DNA from 4 places in the Isoptericola sp. NPDC056618 genome. Region 1 is predicted to be linked to each of the others. Evidence: riboswitches for the same ligand, from Rfam matches in the RefSeq annotation. Region 1 holds a riboswitch; each other region holds the start of a gene.
What was found. A riboswitch is a leader RNA that binds a small molecule or an ion and turns the genes downstream of it on or off. The one in region 1 is predicted to bind S-adenosylmethionine.
Positions count from the first base shown of each region.

Region 2: another riboswitch for S-adenosylmethionine. It lies ahead of ACFQ8T_RS04575 (LLM class flavin-dependent oxidoreductase); the one in region 1 lies ahead of ACFQ8T_RS02265 (methylenetetrahydrofolate reductase).
Region 3: another riboswitch for S-adenosylmethionine. It lies ahead of ACFQ8T_RS04690 (NADPH-dependent FMN reductase); the one in region 1 lies ahead of ACFQ8T_RS02265 (methylenetetrahydrofolate reductase).
Region 4: another riboswitch for S-adenosylmethionine. It lies ahead of ACFQ8T_RS04635 (ABC transporter substrate-binding protein); the one in region 1 lies ahead of ACFQ8T_RS02265 (methylenetetrahydrofolate reductase).

Region 1 is NZ_JBHTVZ010000001.1:488,174-491,812, forward strand. It holds gene metE (5-methyltetrahydropteroyltriglutamate--homocysteine S-methyltransferase) at 1-455, opposite strand, end outside; gene ACFQ8T_RS02265 (methylenetetrahydrofolate reductase) at 484-1,530, opposite strand; SAM riboswitch class I at 1,536-1,642, opposite strand; gene ACFQ8T_RS02270 (NADP-dependent oxidoreductase) at 1,736-2,647, opposite strand; gene ACFQ8T_RS02275 (YbdD/YjiX family protein) at 2,689-2,943, opposite strand; gene ACFQ8T_RS02280 (carbon starvation CstA family protein) at 2,927-3,639, opposite strand, start outside.
Region 2 is NZ_JBHTVZ010000002.1:328,442-332,080, reverse strand. It holds gene ACFQ8T_RS04580 (DUF1684 domain-containing protein) at 1-544, opposite strand, end outside; gene ACFQ8T_RS04575 (LLM class flavin-dependent oxidoreductase) at 639-1,901, opposite strand; SAM riboswitch class IV at 2,238-2,351, opposite strand; gene ACFQ8T_RS04570 (GTP pyrophosphokinase family protein) at 2,656-3,384, shown strand; gene ACFQ8T_RS04565 (MmcQ/YjbR family DNA-binding protein) at 3,391-3,639, shown strand, end outside.
Region 3 is NZ_JBHTVZ010000002.1:352,159-355,797, reverse strand. It holds gene ACFQ8T_RS04705 (DNA polymerase IV) at 1-570, opposite strand, end outside; gene ACFQ8T_RS04700 (hypothetical protein) at 617-1,036, opposite strand; gene ACFQ8T_RS04695 (DoxX family protein) at 1,185-1,739, shown strand; SAM riboswitch class IV at 1,879-2,012, shown strand; gene ACFQ8T_RS04690 (NADPH-dependent FMN reductase) at 2,034-2,627, shown strand; gene ACFQ8T_RS04685 (flavin reductase family protein) at 2,624-3,190, shown strand; gene ACFQ8T_RS04680 (hypothetical protein) at 3,205-3,633, shown strand.
Region 4 is NZ_JBHTVZ010000002.1:339,886-343,524, forward strand. It holds gene ACFQ8T_RS04620 (LLM class flavin-dependent oxidoreductase) at 1-713, shown strand, start outside; gene ACFQ8T_RS04625 (TlpA family protein disulfide reductase) at 813-1,247, shown strand; gene ACFQ8T_RS04630 (DUF4395 domain-containing protein) at 1,279-1,755, shown strand; SAM riboswitch class IV at 1,912-2,025, shown strand; gene ACFQ8T_RS04635 (ABC transporter substrate-binding protein) at 2,100-3,639, shown strand, end outside.

The DNA of each region.
Region 1 (3,639 bases):
GAGACCGGCGTCGTCTCGCTGATCTCCGGCACGAGGTAGTGGTAGTTCGTGTCGAACCACTTGGTCATCTCGAGCGGGGCGTCCTCGCCGCGGCCCCGGGCCACGGTGAAGTAGCCGTCGAGCTCGAGCGAGCCGTCCTCGTCGTCGAGCAGGTCGCGGAACCGCTCGGGAACGGCGCCCAGCAGCGCGACGACGTCGAGCACCTGGTCGTAGTAGGAGAACGACCCGGGCACGGAGCCGTCGTCGGGGTTCAGGCCGAGGTCGACGAGACGGCGGGCCGTCTCGCGGCGCAGCGTGCCGGCCGCGACCTCCAGGTCGACGGCGTCGGTGCGCCCGGCCCAGAACGACTCCACGGCCTTCTTGAGCTCGCGGCGGCGCCCGATGCGCGGGTAGCCGAGGATCGTGCCACCGGGAAATGCCGTGGCGGGGGTGGGGCTTGTCGGTGTGGTGGACATGAGCACTCCAGAGTTCGGGCTCCGCGCGTCAGACGGCGGGAGCCTGGGTCGGGATGCTCGGTACCCACGGCCTTCTGGCCAGGTCCGCGCCGTCCGACATGGCGTCGGCCGGCGCCGGTCCGCCGAGGTGGACACCCTCGAGCAGGTCCAGAGCGGGACGGTACTTGTTGAACGTGTACACGTGGATGCCGGGTGCGCCCGCGTCGAGCACGCGCTGTGCGAGCTCCACGGCGCGCGCGGTCCCGTAGGCGTGCTGGGCCTCCGGGTCCGGCAGGGCGTCGAGCGCGTCCAGCAGGTGCCGGGGCGCGCGGACGCCGGTGAGCTCCTCGACGCGACGGAGCCGGCGCGGCTCGGTCGTGGGCAGCTGCCCGGCGAGGATCGGGATCGTCACTCCGGCCGCGCGGGCCTCGGCGACGAAGTCGGTGTAGGAGCCGGCCTCGTAGAAGAGCTGCGTGATGGCGAAGCTCGCCCCCGCGTCCTGCTTCTCCTTGAGGCGCCGGACCTCCTGGGCCCGGGTGGTGCCCGCCTGCACGTTGCCGTCGACGAACGTCGCGACGGCGATCGTCATCGGGCGGGCGGCGCCGCGCAGCGCGGCCCCGGGGTCGGTCGCGCAGCGCCGGGCCTCGACCTCGCGCAGCAGGTGCACGAGCTCGATCGACGACGCGACGCCGTCGGCGGGCGGCGCCCAGTCCGGCTGGTCCTTCGGCGGGTCGCCCCGCAGGGCGAGGAACGCGCGGGTGCCGGCGTCGAGGAAGTCGTCGATGACGGCGGAGACGTCCTCCCGGTGCGCGCCCACGCAGGTCAGGTGGGCCACGGGCAGGACGGGCGTGCCCGCGAGCAGGGTGGACACGACCTGGCGTGCGGTCGCCCGGTCACCGCCGCCCGCGCCGTAGGTCACGGACACGAAGTCCGGGCGCGCGGCCACCAGCCGGCGCGCCGTCTCCCAGAACTTGGGGGCGGCGTCCGGCCGGCGCGGCGGCATGAGCTCGAACGAGACCGTCGGGCGTGCCGGCAGCGCCGGGTGAACTGCCGGCTGAGCTGCCGGGGTGGGCGAAAGGGATGCCTCTGCGACCATGCGTCACTCCATCGATCCTGGCGTGAGCACCTTCGTCCTCGGGAGGCTTCCGTCGGAGAACGGGTTGCTGCGGCGTCGTCGAGCCAGGACTCTCGGCCGCTCTGGATGGCTTGTCACGCGATCGTACGCAGCATCCGCGATACGGGCGAGGATGAGACCGCCTGCTGAGACGATCGCCGATGCGGATCGGGCGGGAACGCCCTGCTCAGGGCACCAGGACGACCTTGCCGCCCGCGCGCCCGCTCTCGACCAGCTCGTGCGCCCGCGGGGCGTCGGCCAGGGGCAGCACGGCGCCGACGGTGGTCGCCAGCTCGCCGCGGGCCAGGGCGTCGACGGCCTCGGCGAGCTCGCCGGCGTCGCGCTCGGACCGCCAGCTGGCCTGGACCCCGAGGTCCGCCGCGGCGTCGTCGGCGATGGTGACGATCCGGTCCGTGCCGCCGCGCAGCGCGATCGAGTCGGGGAGCACGCCCGCGCCGGTGGTGTCGAGGACGGCGTCCACGCCGTCGGGGGCGAGGGCGCGCACCCGTTCCACGAGCCCGGCGCCGTAGGTGGTGGGCGTCGCGCCGAGCGCGGCGACCCTGTCCTGGTTCCGCGGCGACGCCGTGCCGATCACGCGGGCGCCGCGGCGGACGGCGAGCTGGACGACCAGCGCGCCCACCGACCCGGACGCCCCGTGCACGAGCAGCGTCTCGCCCGGCCGGACGTCGAGGAGGCGCAGCACGCGGGTCGCGGTCTCGGCCGCGACGGGGACCGTGACGGCGTCGGTCGCGGCGAGCCCGTCGGGCACGCGCGCGAAGACCGACGTGAGGGCGAGCTCCGCGTACCCGCCGCCGACGGCGAACCCGACCACGCGGTCGCCGGGCGCGACGCCGGTCAGGCCCTCCCCGGCGGGTGGGCCGACCTGGTCGACGACCCCCGCCACCTCCAGGCCCGGCACGACGGGCGACGTCGGCGGCGGGCCGCCGGTCGTGCCGGCGCGGGACTTCACGTCCCAGCCGTTGACGGCCGCGGCCTCGACGCGCACGCGCACCTGGCCGGGCCCGGCCTGAGGGTCGGGGGCGTCGGCGAGATGCAGCACCTCGGGGCCGCCGTGGGATTCGAACACGATCGCGCGCACGCGCCCATCCTGGCGCGGCGGGCGCCGTCGCGCCCGCCCGCTCAGCAGCAGCGCGAGCCGGGGTTGCGGTCCTGGGCCGCGTAGTGCTCGCGCCAGAACTCGCGCTCGCCCATCGGCTCCCGGTCGGGGTGGGCCGCCCGCTCGTGCGCCACGTACGTCGCGTAGGCGCCCTCGCCCATCACCTGCCGCACGTACCAGCGCAGGTTCGTCCACCCCGCCGACGCCGCCCGGGCCAGTGCCCGGGCGGCGTCGCGCGCGGTGGCGCCGACGGTGCGGGCGTCAGTGGTGCCCGGCACCGCTGGTCTCCCGCAGTCCGGCGTCGACCCACTCCTTCTCGATCCGCTTCTCCTCGGCCGTCGCGAAGAGGTTCGCCGGGGCGAACCGCCGGGACGCGACGGGCGCGTCCTCGTGGTTCTCGCCGCCGCCGTCGCGGAACGCCTTGATCGTCACGACCACCGACGCGAGGATCACGACGATCGACAGCACCACGAACACGATCGACAGGGTGCCCTGCACGAAGGTGTTGCGGACCACGGCCTCCATCGCCGCGACGTCGGGGGCGGTGCCGAACGACGTCTCCCCGGCGGCGAGCGCGTCCTGGAACGCCCGGTGCTGCGCCCAGTACCCGACCTGGGGCACGTCCGAGAAGATCTTCTCGAACGACGCCCAGATGGTGATGAGCGCCGTGAAGGCGAGCGGCACGGCCACGATCCACAGCCACGCCCAGTAGGCGCGGCCGCGCTTGGCGACGATGGCGAGCACGACGGCGAGGGCGATCGCCGCGAGCAGCTGGTTCGCGATGCCGAACAGCGGGAAGAACGTGTTGATGCCGCCGAGCGGGTCGGTGACGCCGAGATAGAGGATCGTGCCCCAGCCCGCGACCATGATCGCGGTGCAGACCCAGACCCCTGGTCGCCAGCTCACGTCCTTGAACCGCGGGGCCATGTTCCCGATGGTGTCCTGCAGCATGAAGCGGGCCACGCGGGTGCCGG
Region 2 (3,639 bases), on a different contig from region 1:
CCCACGAGAGGTCGTGGTCGAAGACGGGCACCCCGGCGAAGTCGAGGCGCGTGCGGGCGTGCGGGTCGCGCAGCCTGATCGCGAGGCGTCCGGTGCGCCGCACCAGCTCGATCGCCACCGCGGCCGTCTCCCCTGCCTGCTGGTGGTCCGGGTCGGCGCCGTCGACGGGCTCGCGCCCGGAGGGCAGGAACGTCCCCAGGACGACGCTGCCCCCCTCGGGGACGTCGCCGTCGTACGCGCCGTCCACTACCTCCGGCCCCCGGACCCGGGGACCGCCGGTCTCCCCCGGCCGCAGGTGCGCGCCGGCGGCGTCGGCGAGCCACAGCCCGGGCACGCCTGGCAGCGGCTCCGGTCGCGAGGGCAGCCAGTGGAACCCCGCCAGGCTCAGCCAGCCGTGGGGCGCGGCGAGCGCGCGCTCGCGGTCGGCCCGCCGGCGCGCGCGCCGGGCCACGGCAGGACCGGCGACAGGATCGGCGGCCGGTGCGTGGGCAGGGGCGCCTGCGGGGTCGGTGGGGCGGACGCGCGGTGCGTCGGTGACGGTCATCGGGGACCTCCGGTCACAAGAGGGCGTGCGGCGTCGCGGCGGGTGTCGGCGACGCGGGCGGCGGGGGCGACGTGGCGGGCGTGGGTGCGGGCGGTCACGCGCGCACCAGCCGGGAGTCGGCGGTTCGGCCCGCCCGGGCGCGCGGCCGCGCGTGCGCCGACGCGGGGGCGACGACGGCGCTGCCGGCGCTGCCGGCAGGCCCCACGTCCGGCAGCCCGAGGGTCGCGCGGAGCGTGCGCGGCGCCGGTGACGCCACCGCCCGCACGCCGTCGCGCACGAGGCGCGGGAGCACACCGTCGACGAGGGCGTCCAGGTCCGGGCCGAGCGACGAGGGCCGCAGCAGGAACCCGTCGGACGCGCCGGCGTCCCGCCAGTCCACGATCGTCTCGGCGAGGTCGTCGGGGGTGCCGGCCACCACGAGCAGCCCGCCGGAGATCTCCGGGCCCTCGAGGGCCTCGACCAGCTCGAGCCGCGCCTGCGCGCTGGCGCGGTCCTCGGCCAGCACGACGTACGCCTCGGTGAGCACGCGCAGCGTGTCGGGGTCGCGGCCCGCGGCCTCGGCAGCGTCGCGCAGCCGGGAGCGCAGCCGGACGGCGCGGGCCGGCGCGGTGGCCGCGACGCGCACGACGTCCGCCGTCCGGGCGGCGAGGTCGAGCGCGGCCTCGCTCCGGGCGGAGACGACGACGGGCGGCCGGCCCTGCCGCGTCCCGGCGCCCCGGGGCCCGTCGGCGGCCCGGCTCTCGGCAGGCCGGTGCCGGCGCACGGCGAAGCGGATGCCGTCGTGGTCCACGCGGAAGCGCCCCTCGTCGTCGACGGCGACGGCGCCGGCGGTGTCACCCGCGTTCGGCCCGGTCCCCGTCGCGAGCCCGTCCCAGTGCCGCACGACCTGTGCCGCGACGCCGCGGGCCTGCTCCGCCCACGCGTCGTCCTGCACCACGGCGCCGGTGGGGAGCCCGACCTGCCACCCGGCACGGCCGGAGCTCGCCTGGTCGACGCGGGCGACGGCCTGGGCGACGTGCGCCGGGTCCACGTGCGCGGTGTCGACGGCGGCGACCAGCCCGGCCCGCGTCGTGTGGGGGGCCACCCGTGCGGCGGCCACGGCCGCGTCGAGCCGCCCGGTCACCTGCCGCCGGCCCGGGTGCAGCAGGAAGCCCTCGTCGAGGGTGACGAGGTCGAGGCCGCCGCCGTCGGCGGTGCGCACGAGCTGGACGAAGCGCTCGGCGTCGAACGACCGGGGCTGCACGATGCCGCGCGCTCGGTGCACGCCGGGCCGGGCGCCGGCCGCCGTGAGGTCGACGCCGACGACGAGAGCGGACGGGGTGCTGGGGGTGGACGTCGAGGGCAGGGAGGAGGGCACGTCGGCTCCGATCAGGGCGCGGCGGACGGACGCACTCGGGCGCGGGTCGTGGACCTGCGGGTGCGCGCCACCGCCGGGAGGGCACGGGGAGGAAGGCCCGCCGGGACCGGCGGGCGGGGCCGTCTGCGGCCGGGGCCCGGCAGGTGCCGGGCCGTCGAGGAGGGTCGTCCGCCGCGAGGGGCGGACGATCAGGCCGCGATCAGCGGCGTCGACACCACGCCCGGGCGGACGCCGAGGTCACCGGCGAGGCGGACGGCACGTGCCGGGACGACAGGGGGCGCACGGTGGTGGCGTCGCGGTGCATGCTCGTCCTCTCCTGCTCCCCGCCGGGGCGGGGGTCGCGTGTTGCCGTGCCGTCGGCGACGGCCGGCCTGGTCCTCACCCGGGGCACCCGCCCGCGCTGGGGGTTGCCGTCCGACGAGCCGGGGCTTCGCGTCGGAGCTCGTGACCACCCGGGACGTCCGGCCGCACCACCTGGGGCGCCGCGGTCGTCCGACCCGGTGCGCAGGAACGTAGGTCTCCGGAAGGGGGGTGTCAACGGTTCGTCCCGACCGTCTCGAATACCGAACAGTCCCGACCGGTTTTATCGGATTCTCGAGCGCCAGGAAACCTGGCTACCGTGGTGCCCGTGAGCCAGGACGCAGGGCAGGACGCACGGCAGGACGCACGGCAGGACGCACCGCACGAGCACCGGGACGGCGCCTCCCAGGACGCAGCACCGGAGACCCCGCACCACTCCCCCGAGGCCGCGGAGATCCGGGCTCTCGTCGACCGCCTGCGGCGGCTCGTGCTGACGTACAAGTTCGGGATCGACGAGGTCATGACCAAGATCTCGATCCTGCGCGACGAGTTCCGGCACATGCAGAACTACAACCCGGTCGAGCACGTCAGCTCGCGCCTCAAGTCGCTCGAGTCGATCGTCGCCAAGTGCCGGCGCAAGGGCATCCCGCTGACGCCCGAGGGCGTGCGCGAGCACATGTTCGACGTCGCCGGCGTGCGGGTGACCTGCAGCTTCGTCTCCGACATCTACAAGGTGCGGGACATGCTCATGAACCAGGCCGACCTCACGGTCCTGGAGGAGCGCGACTACATCGCCCACCCCAAGGCGAACGGCTACAAGTCCCTGCACCTCATCGTGCAGGTGCCGGTCTACCTGTCCGACCGGGTCGAGCACGTCATCGTGGAGATCCAGCTGCGCACCATCGCCATGGACTTCTGGGCGAGCCTGGAGCACAAGATCTACTACAAGTACGCGCGCGACGTGCCGCGCCACCTCACGGACTCGCTCAAGCTCGCCGCCGACGTCGCGTCGTCCCTCGACAGCTCCATGGAGCGGATCCACGACGAGGTGAAGGCGATCGCGGGCGCCGAGGAGCCGGTCGAGCACCGCGACTCGCTGCTCACCCCCGAGGAGATGCTCCGCAACTTCTGGAGCGCCGCCGAGGTCGAGGGCGACGCGCTGCGCACGTCCCGACAGGACTGACACGGCGTGGGCCCCACGCAGCACCAGGACGTCGCCGCCGCCACCGCGCTCGCGCTGCCGGGCGTCACCCGCACCTGGCCGTTCGGGCCCGAGCACGACGTGTTCAAGGTCCGGGCGAAGGTCTTCTGCATGACCACGGAGGTCATGGGCACCCCGCTCGTGACGCTCAAGTGCGCGCCCGACGACGGCGAGGCGCTCCGCCAGGAGCTCGAGACCGTGACCGCCGGCTACCACATGAACAAGCGCCACTGGATC
Region 3 (3,639 bases), on a different contig from region 1:
CACCCGGGAGCCCACGCCCCACAGGTCGGCGGTCGGGCGCTCCCCCATCACCTCGAACCAGTTCTCCGCGGTGAGCCGGTAGACGCCCGCCGGCTTGCCGAACCCTGTCGCGATCTTCGCCCGGACCTTGGTGTCGCCGATCCCGACCGAGCAGCGCAGGTCGGTCGCGTCGAGAACCGCCCGCTGGACGGCGTGCGCGAACTCCTCCGGGGCCTCCCCGTCGTACCCGAGGAACGCCTCGTCCCAGCCGAGGACCTCGACCACCGTGCCCAGACGGCGCAGCGCCGCCATCACCTGCGCGGAGGCCGCCTCGTACACCGGGTGGTCGACCGGCAGGATCACCGCGTCCGGCACCTTGCGGGCCGCCACGCGCAGCGGCATCCCCGACCGGACGCCGTACGCCCGCGCCTCGTACGACGCGGTGGAGACCACCGCGCGCTCCGTCGGGTCGCCGCGTCCGCCGACGATCACGGGCCTGCCCGCGAGCTCCGGGCGCCGCAGCAGCTCGACCGCGGCCAGGAACTGGTCGAGGTCGACGTGCAGCACCCAGCGGAAGCGGCGCGCGCCCATGCCCCGAGTCTGCGTCACGTCACGGAGGTCCGCGCCGTGCAGGGACCTACGCGTGGCCCGCCGGCGGCACGACGAGGTCGCCCAGGTCGGGCGGCCGGTAGCCCGCCCCCTTGAGCACCTTGCCGTCCGACCGCCGCAGCACCCGGCCGTCGGCGTCCACCTTGCTCATGTTCGAGCGGTGGACCTCGACGAACACCGCCGGCAGGTCGATCCCCAGCGCGTCGGCCGCGCCGTAGGTGACGTAGAGGACGTCGGCCAGCTCCTTCGCCACGGCCCGGTACGCGGCAGTGACGTCGCCGCCCTCGTCCAGCGCCGTCGCGAGGTCCGCGAGCGCCTCCGCCGCCTCCCCGGACTCCTCCGCCAGCAGCGCCCGGCGGTGCTCCGCCAGACCGGGTCGGGCGGTCTCGACCTCGAGGTCGAACGCCGCGCGGAACTCGGCGACACGTCGCATCGGCTCGTGGTCCATGCCGGCACCGTAGGCGGTCCCCGGTGCGTCGTCGAGCGGGTGAGGACCGGGCGAAAACCGGGGGCGCGCGCATTCCCGGCGCCGTGGGCCGCTCTCTCCCAGGGCGACCACCCCCGGGTCGCACCTCCCCCTGGAAGAGAGCACCACCATGTCCGTCTCCACCCCGACCCACCGCACGACCGCCGGCACCCGCGCCCCGGGCGCCCCCGCCGCCCGTCGCCTCCCGAACGCCCTGGCCGAGCAGGTGGCGCTGCGGCTCGACGTCGCCGTGACCGCCCTCGCCCGGTTCCTCACCCGGTGGTCCGTCCCGGCCCTGCGGGTCGCGCTCGGGCTCGTGTTCCTCGGCTTCGGCGTCCTGAAGTTCTTCCCGGGCGCCAGCCCCGCCGAGGAGATCGCGGGCCGCACCGTCGAGACGCTCACGCTCGGGCTCGTCCCCGCCACGACCGCCGTCGTCCTGGTCGCCGTCATGGAGACCTTCATCGGGCTCACGCTGATCTCCGGCCGCCTGCTGCGGGTCGGGCTGGTCGCCCTCGCCGTGGCGATGGTCGGCATCCTGTCCCCCGTCGCGCTGTTCGGCGACGAGCTGTTCGGGCACGGCATGACCCTGCTGGGCCAGTACGTGCTCAAGGACGTCGTCCTGGTCGCGGGCGCCGCCGTCGTCGCGGCCGTCGCGCTCGGCGCGCGCCTGCGCCTCGAGGCCTGACGAGTCAGACGCCCTCGCACCACCCCGGAGCCTCCGGCCGTCCCCCGGCCGGAGGCTCCGGCGCGTCGGCGTGTCCGGATGGTGAGAAGTCTCCGGACGGCGCTGGCGCTCGCCGGATCGGCTGCTATACCTCCGCCCAGGTCACGAGCCCCAGCGCGAAGCCCCGGCTGGCTGGGCAGCAACCCCACGTCACGGCGGGGTGCTCCGGGAGATGACCTGGCCGCCGGCCGGTCCGCGCACGCGGGCCGAGACGCCGTGCGGCAAGCGTGATCGACGGACTGCGAGGGACGACCCATGACCGAGAACACCCGCCCCGCCACCCCCTCCGTGGTGGTGGTCTCCGGCAACCCGCGCGCGGGCTCGCGCACCCTGACCGCGGCGGAGACCGCCGCCCGCCGCGTCGCCGAGCTGCTCGGCGCCGCGGACGTGGCGACGATCGAGCTCGCGGCGTTCGCGGGCGAGATCCTCACGGCCGCGCACCCGGCCGCCGACGCGGCGAAGGAGCGCCTGGCGCGCGCCACGGTCGCCGTCGTCGCGACCCCCGTCTACAAGGCCTCCTACACGGGCCTGCTCAAGGCGTTCCTCGACCTCTACGGGCCCGACGGCCTGGCGGGCGTCGTCGTCGTGCCGCTCGTCGTGTCCGGCAACCCGGCGCACGCCCTCGCCGGCGAGGCGCACCTGCGGCCCGTGCTCGTGGAGCTGGGTGCGGTCGTGCCCACCCGCACCCTGACCCTCACCGAGGCCCAGCTGCCGGACCTCGGCGAGGCGCTGGACCCCTGGTTCGCCCGCTGGGCGACGCCGCTGCGCCGGGCCGCCGGCGTCCCCGCACCGCCGGCCGCCACGACCACCACCCCCACGACCACCGAGCTGACGGGAGCCGCCCTGTGACCACGGAGCACGCCCACCAGCGCACCGACCTGTCCGCGCTCTCGGGGATCGAGGAGCTCCTGGCCCAGCAGGACGAGCCCCAGCTGTCCCCTGACGAGTTCAAGACGGTGTTCCGCCAGCACCCGGCCGGCGTGGCCGTCGTCGCGCTCGAGCACGCGGGCCGCCCCGTCGGGTTCACGGCCACGTCCGTGATCTCCGTGTCCGCCGCACCGCCCCTGCTCGCGTTCTCGCTGGCGTCCACCTCGTCGTCCTGGCCCGCCGTCTCGACGGCCAGCACGCTCGCGATCAGCTTCCTCGCCGATCACCAGGACGACCTCTCCGCCCGGTTCGCCACCAGCGGCATCGACCGCTTCGCGGGGGGCGGCTGGACGGCACTTCCCTCGGGCGAGCCCGTCATCGACGGCGCCGTCTCCTGGGTGCGCGCCCGCGTGCTGCAGCGCACCCCGGTCGGCGACAGCTACCTGGTCTCGCTGCGCGCGCTGCAGTCCGGGTCGGACGGGACCTCACCCCTGGTCTACCTCGACCGCACCTACCACCGGCTCGGCGACGAGTCCGCGATCTGACGGGACCACGACACATGACCGACCTCACCACCCCCTTCGTCGTCGGGCTCGACGTCGACGGCGCGGGCGCCCACCCGGCGGCAGCCGCCGCGACAGGCCTCACGCCGGCCGAGACCGTCGGCGCGCCTCGCCTCGCCCGCAGCGTGCGGCGGGCCGAGAACGCCGGCGTCACCTTCGCGACGTTCGCCGACGCGCTGCTGCCCGCGGTCGCCGGGTCGCCCGGCTCGGCGCGGCTCGACGCCGTCACCCGCGCGGCGTTCGTGGCCCGCACCACCACCACGATCGGGCTGGTGCCCCAGGTCCCGGCCACCTACCCGGAGCCGTTCCACGTCGCGGCCCAGCTCGCCTCCCTCGACATCGCGGCGGGGGGGGGCCGGGGGGGGGGCGCCCGGGCCGGGGGGGCGCGGGGCACGCCCCGGGGCCCCGGGGGCACCCCGCCGTAAACAGGG
Region 4 (3,639 bases), on a different contig from region 1:
CGGAGGACGTCGCCTGGTCCGGTCGCCACCGCCACCGGCTGGAGCACGCCACCACCCTGCCGCGACCCTTCGCCGGGCCCTTCCGCATCTGGCACGGGTCCGCGACGAGCGAGTTCGCCGTCGACCTGGCCGCCCGGTGGGGCGACCCGATCGTGAGCGCCAACGCGCTGCAGCCGCGGGAGAGCTATGGGCGACTGATCGACCGGTACCGCGAGCGGTACGCGGCCGCCGGGCACGACCCGGCGTACGGGTTCGTCGGCGCCGGCTCCGGGGGCCTGTTCCTCGCCGACACCACGGAGCAGGCGATCGAGCAGTACCGGCCGCTGTACGAGGGGCAGGTCGCGCGGCTGCGGGCGCGCGGCTACGACCCCGCGACGCACGTCGGCAAGGCCCAGGCGTTCGAGACGATCGAGGACGCCGTCGAGCGCGGCCCGGCGCTGGTCGGCTCGCCCGAGCGGGTCGCCGAGAAGATCCTCGACTACCACGGCTCCTTCGGGCACGTGCTGCAGTCCGTCTCGGTGAACCACCTGCTGGAGCCGTCCCGCCAGGAGGACGTGCTGCGTCGGTTCGCGGCCGAGGTCGCGCCCGTCGTCCGCGCCGAGGTCACGACGACGCTCTGGGGGCCCGACGACGAGCGGCGGGCCGCCGGCTTCACCGCGGCGCAGGCGCCCACGGTGCACGGCGGCGCGCGTGCCGCGGCGCTGACCGTCTGACCGTCCGACGGGGTGTCCGGCATGCGGTCATCCTGTCGACCGGATGGTGGGCGGCGGGGAGAATGACCGCGACGTCGACCGCGTGAGGAGGCCACCACCGTGACAGTCCAGCCCACCCAGCTGGTGATCCTGGTCGTGCTCGTCCTGGCGACCGCCGTCCTCGGCGCGGTGTGGAGGTCCCGCCAGGGGCGCGTCCGCACCACGCCCGCGCGGCACGACCCGGCCGTGGACTGGGCGGCCCGCGGGGTCCGGCTGGGCGAGCGGGCGACGTTCGTCCAGCTGTCCGCCGAGGTGTGCGCCCCGTGCCGCGCCACGGCCCGCGTGCTGAAGGGCCTCGTCGAGCGCGAGGCCGGCGTCGAGCACCACGAGCTCGACGTCGACGACCATCTCGACCTCGTGCGCGAGCTCGGCGTCCTCACCACCCCGACGGTGCTGGTGCTCGACGCGACCGGGGCGCAGGCCGCACGCAGCAGCGGCGGCATGTCGCCCGCGCAGGCGCGCCAGGCACTGGCCGCCGTCGTCCCCGTCGGCTGAGCCCGTCGAGACCCGTCCCCGAGGAGAACCCATGACCTCCGAGCGTCCCGCCGGCCAGGCCCCCGTCACGCGGGCCCCGGCCGGCATCGACCCGCGCGGCCCGCGGGTGGGCGCCGCCATCACGGCGCTGCTGCTCGCCGTCGTCGTCCTCCTCGGGGCGAGCACGGCCGGACTCGTCCTGCTCGCCGTCGTGGCCGCAGGCTTCCTGCTGGGCACCGTGCGCGGAGCCCAGGGGACCGTGCAGGGCTGGCTGTTCAAGACCCTCGTGCGCCCCCGGCTCGCCCCGCCCGTCGAGCTCGAGGACCCGCGCCCGCCGCGGTTCGCCCAGCTCGTCGGCCTCGTCGTCACGGGCGTCGGCGTCGTGCTCGGGCTCGCAGGCGTGCTGGCCGCCGTGCCGTGGGCCGCGGGGATCGCGTTCGTCGCTGCCGGCCTCAACGCCGTCGTCGGCCTGTGCCTCGGCTGCGAGCTCTACCTGCTCGGCGCGCGCCTGCGGCCCTCCGCCCGCTGAGGCCGCCGCCCACCACCCGACCCGCGAAGGCCCCGCCGTCACCGACGGCGGGGCCTTCGGCGTCTGCGGCACCGAAGGGGCCCGTCCGCGTCCGTGATGTGAGACGGCCCGGCCAGCCCTTGACTCGTGCGGCCGCGGCGGCTTCCCTGCCGCCCAGGTGACGAGCGCCAGCACCCAGGCCCGGCTCGCTGGCCAGCAACCCTTCGACGTGACGGGGTGCTCCGGGAACGACCTGACCCCGCCGCGCCCGCGGCGGGGTAAGCACGGCTCCGGTCGTCCACGACCGCGCCCCGGCCCGTGCCGGCGCGGGGACGACCCGCCATGACCACGAGGAACACCACGCGATGACCACCACCCCGCGCGCACCGCGCACCCAGGACCCCAGGCGCACCCCGCGACGTACCGTCGTCGGGCTCGCCGCGACCGTCTCGGCCGCCGGCCTCCTGCTGAGCGGCTGCTCCACGGGCGCCGACGCCGCGGGCACCGGCGCCTCCGCCGACGGCGAGCCCGTCGCCGGCGGCGACCTGACGTTCGCCATCACGGTGGACTCGCACTGCATCGACCCGCAGCAGGTCGGCAACAACGACGCGATCGCGGCCGCCCGGCAGACCGTCGCCTCCCTCACCGCGCAGGACCCGGAGTCCGGCGAGATCCTGCCCTGGCTCGCGGAGAGCTGGGACGTGAACGGCGACGCCTCCAGCTACACGTTCCACCTGCGCGACGACGCCACGTTCGCCGACGGCACCCCGATCGACGCCGAGGCCGTCAAGACCAACCTCGACGCGATCGTCGACCTGGGTGCGGTCGCGTCCCTCGGGTCCCAGTACCTGGTCGGCTACGCGGGCACCACCGTCGTGGACGAGCACACCGTGACCGTCGACTTCGACGAGCCCAGCGCGCAGTTCCTCCAGGCGACGTCGACCTTCTCCCTCGGCCTGCTGTCGCCCGACTCGGCGAAGCTCTCGGCCGAGGACCGCTGCGCCGGCAAGTACGTGGGCTCCGGCCCGTTCGCGGTGAAGTCGTACACCCAGGACCAGGAGATCGTGCTGGAGAAGGTCAAGGGCTACTCCTGGGGCTCGGAGGCGAACGACCACACCGGCGAGGCCTACCTGGACACCGTGACCTTCAAGGTCATCCCCGAGGCGAGCGTGCGCACCGGCTCCCTGCAGTCCGGCCAGATCGACGCCACCGCCGCGCTCAACGCCGTCGACCTGCCGCAGTTCGACGGCAACGGCTTCTGGCTGGAGTACCGCGCCAACCCCGGTGTCGTGTTCAACCTGTTCCCGAACGAGTCCAGCCCGCTGGCCGCCGACGAGGCCGTGCGCACCGCGCTCGTCAAGGGGATCGACCGGCAGCAGATCGTCGACACGGTGCTGACCCCGCAGGACCGGCCGGCCACGGGCGTGCTGTCCCACTCGACGCCGCTGTTCGAGGACGCGGGCGACCTGCTCGCCTACGACCCCGAGGGCGCGAAGAAGATCCTCGACGACGCCGGCTGGACCGAGGGCGCCGACGGCATCCGCGAGAAGGACGGGCAGAAGCTCACCACCACCGTGACCTTCTGGCAGGTGCCCGAGCCGCTCGAGCTCGTGCAGCAGCAGCTGCGCCAGATCGGCGTCGACCTGCAGCTCAAGCACGTGACGGTCGCCGAGAAGGAGGCGGCCAACGAGGCCGGCGACTTCGACTTCGACTACTACAACCTCACCCGGTCCGACGCCGACGTGCTGCGCACGATCTTCTCGGCGAACGCCCGCAACATCAACCAGCGCGACCCGGAGAAGGTCGACCAGCTGCTGGACGAGTCCGCCGCCGCCACCGACGCGGACGAGCGCAAGAAGCTCGTGACCGAGGCGTCGGCGCTGCTGATCGAGCGCGGGCACGCCA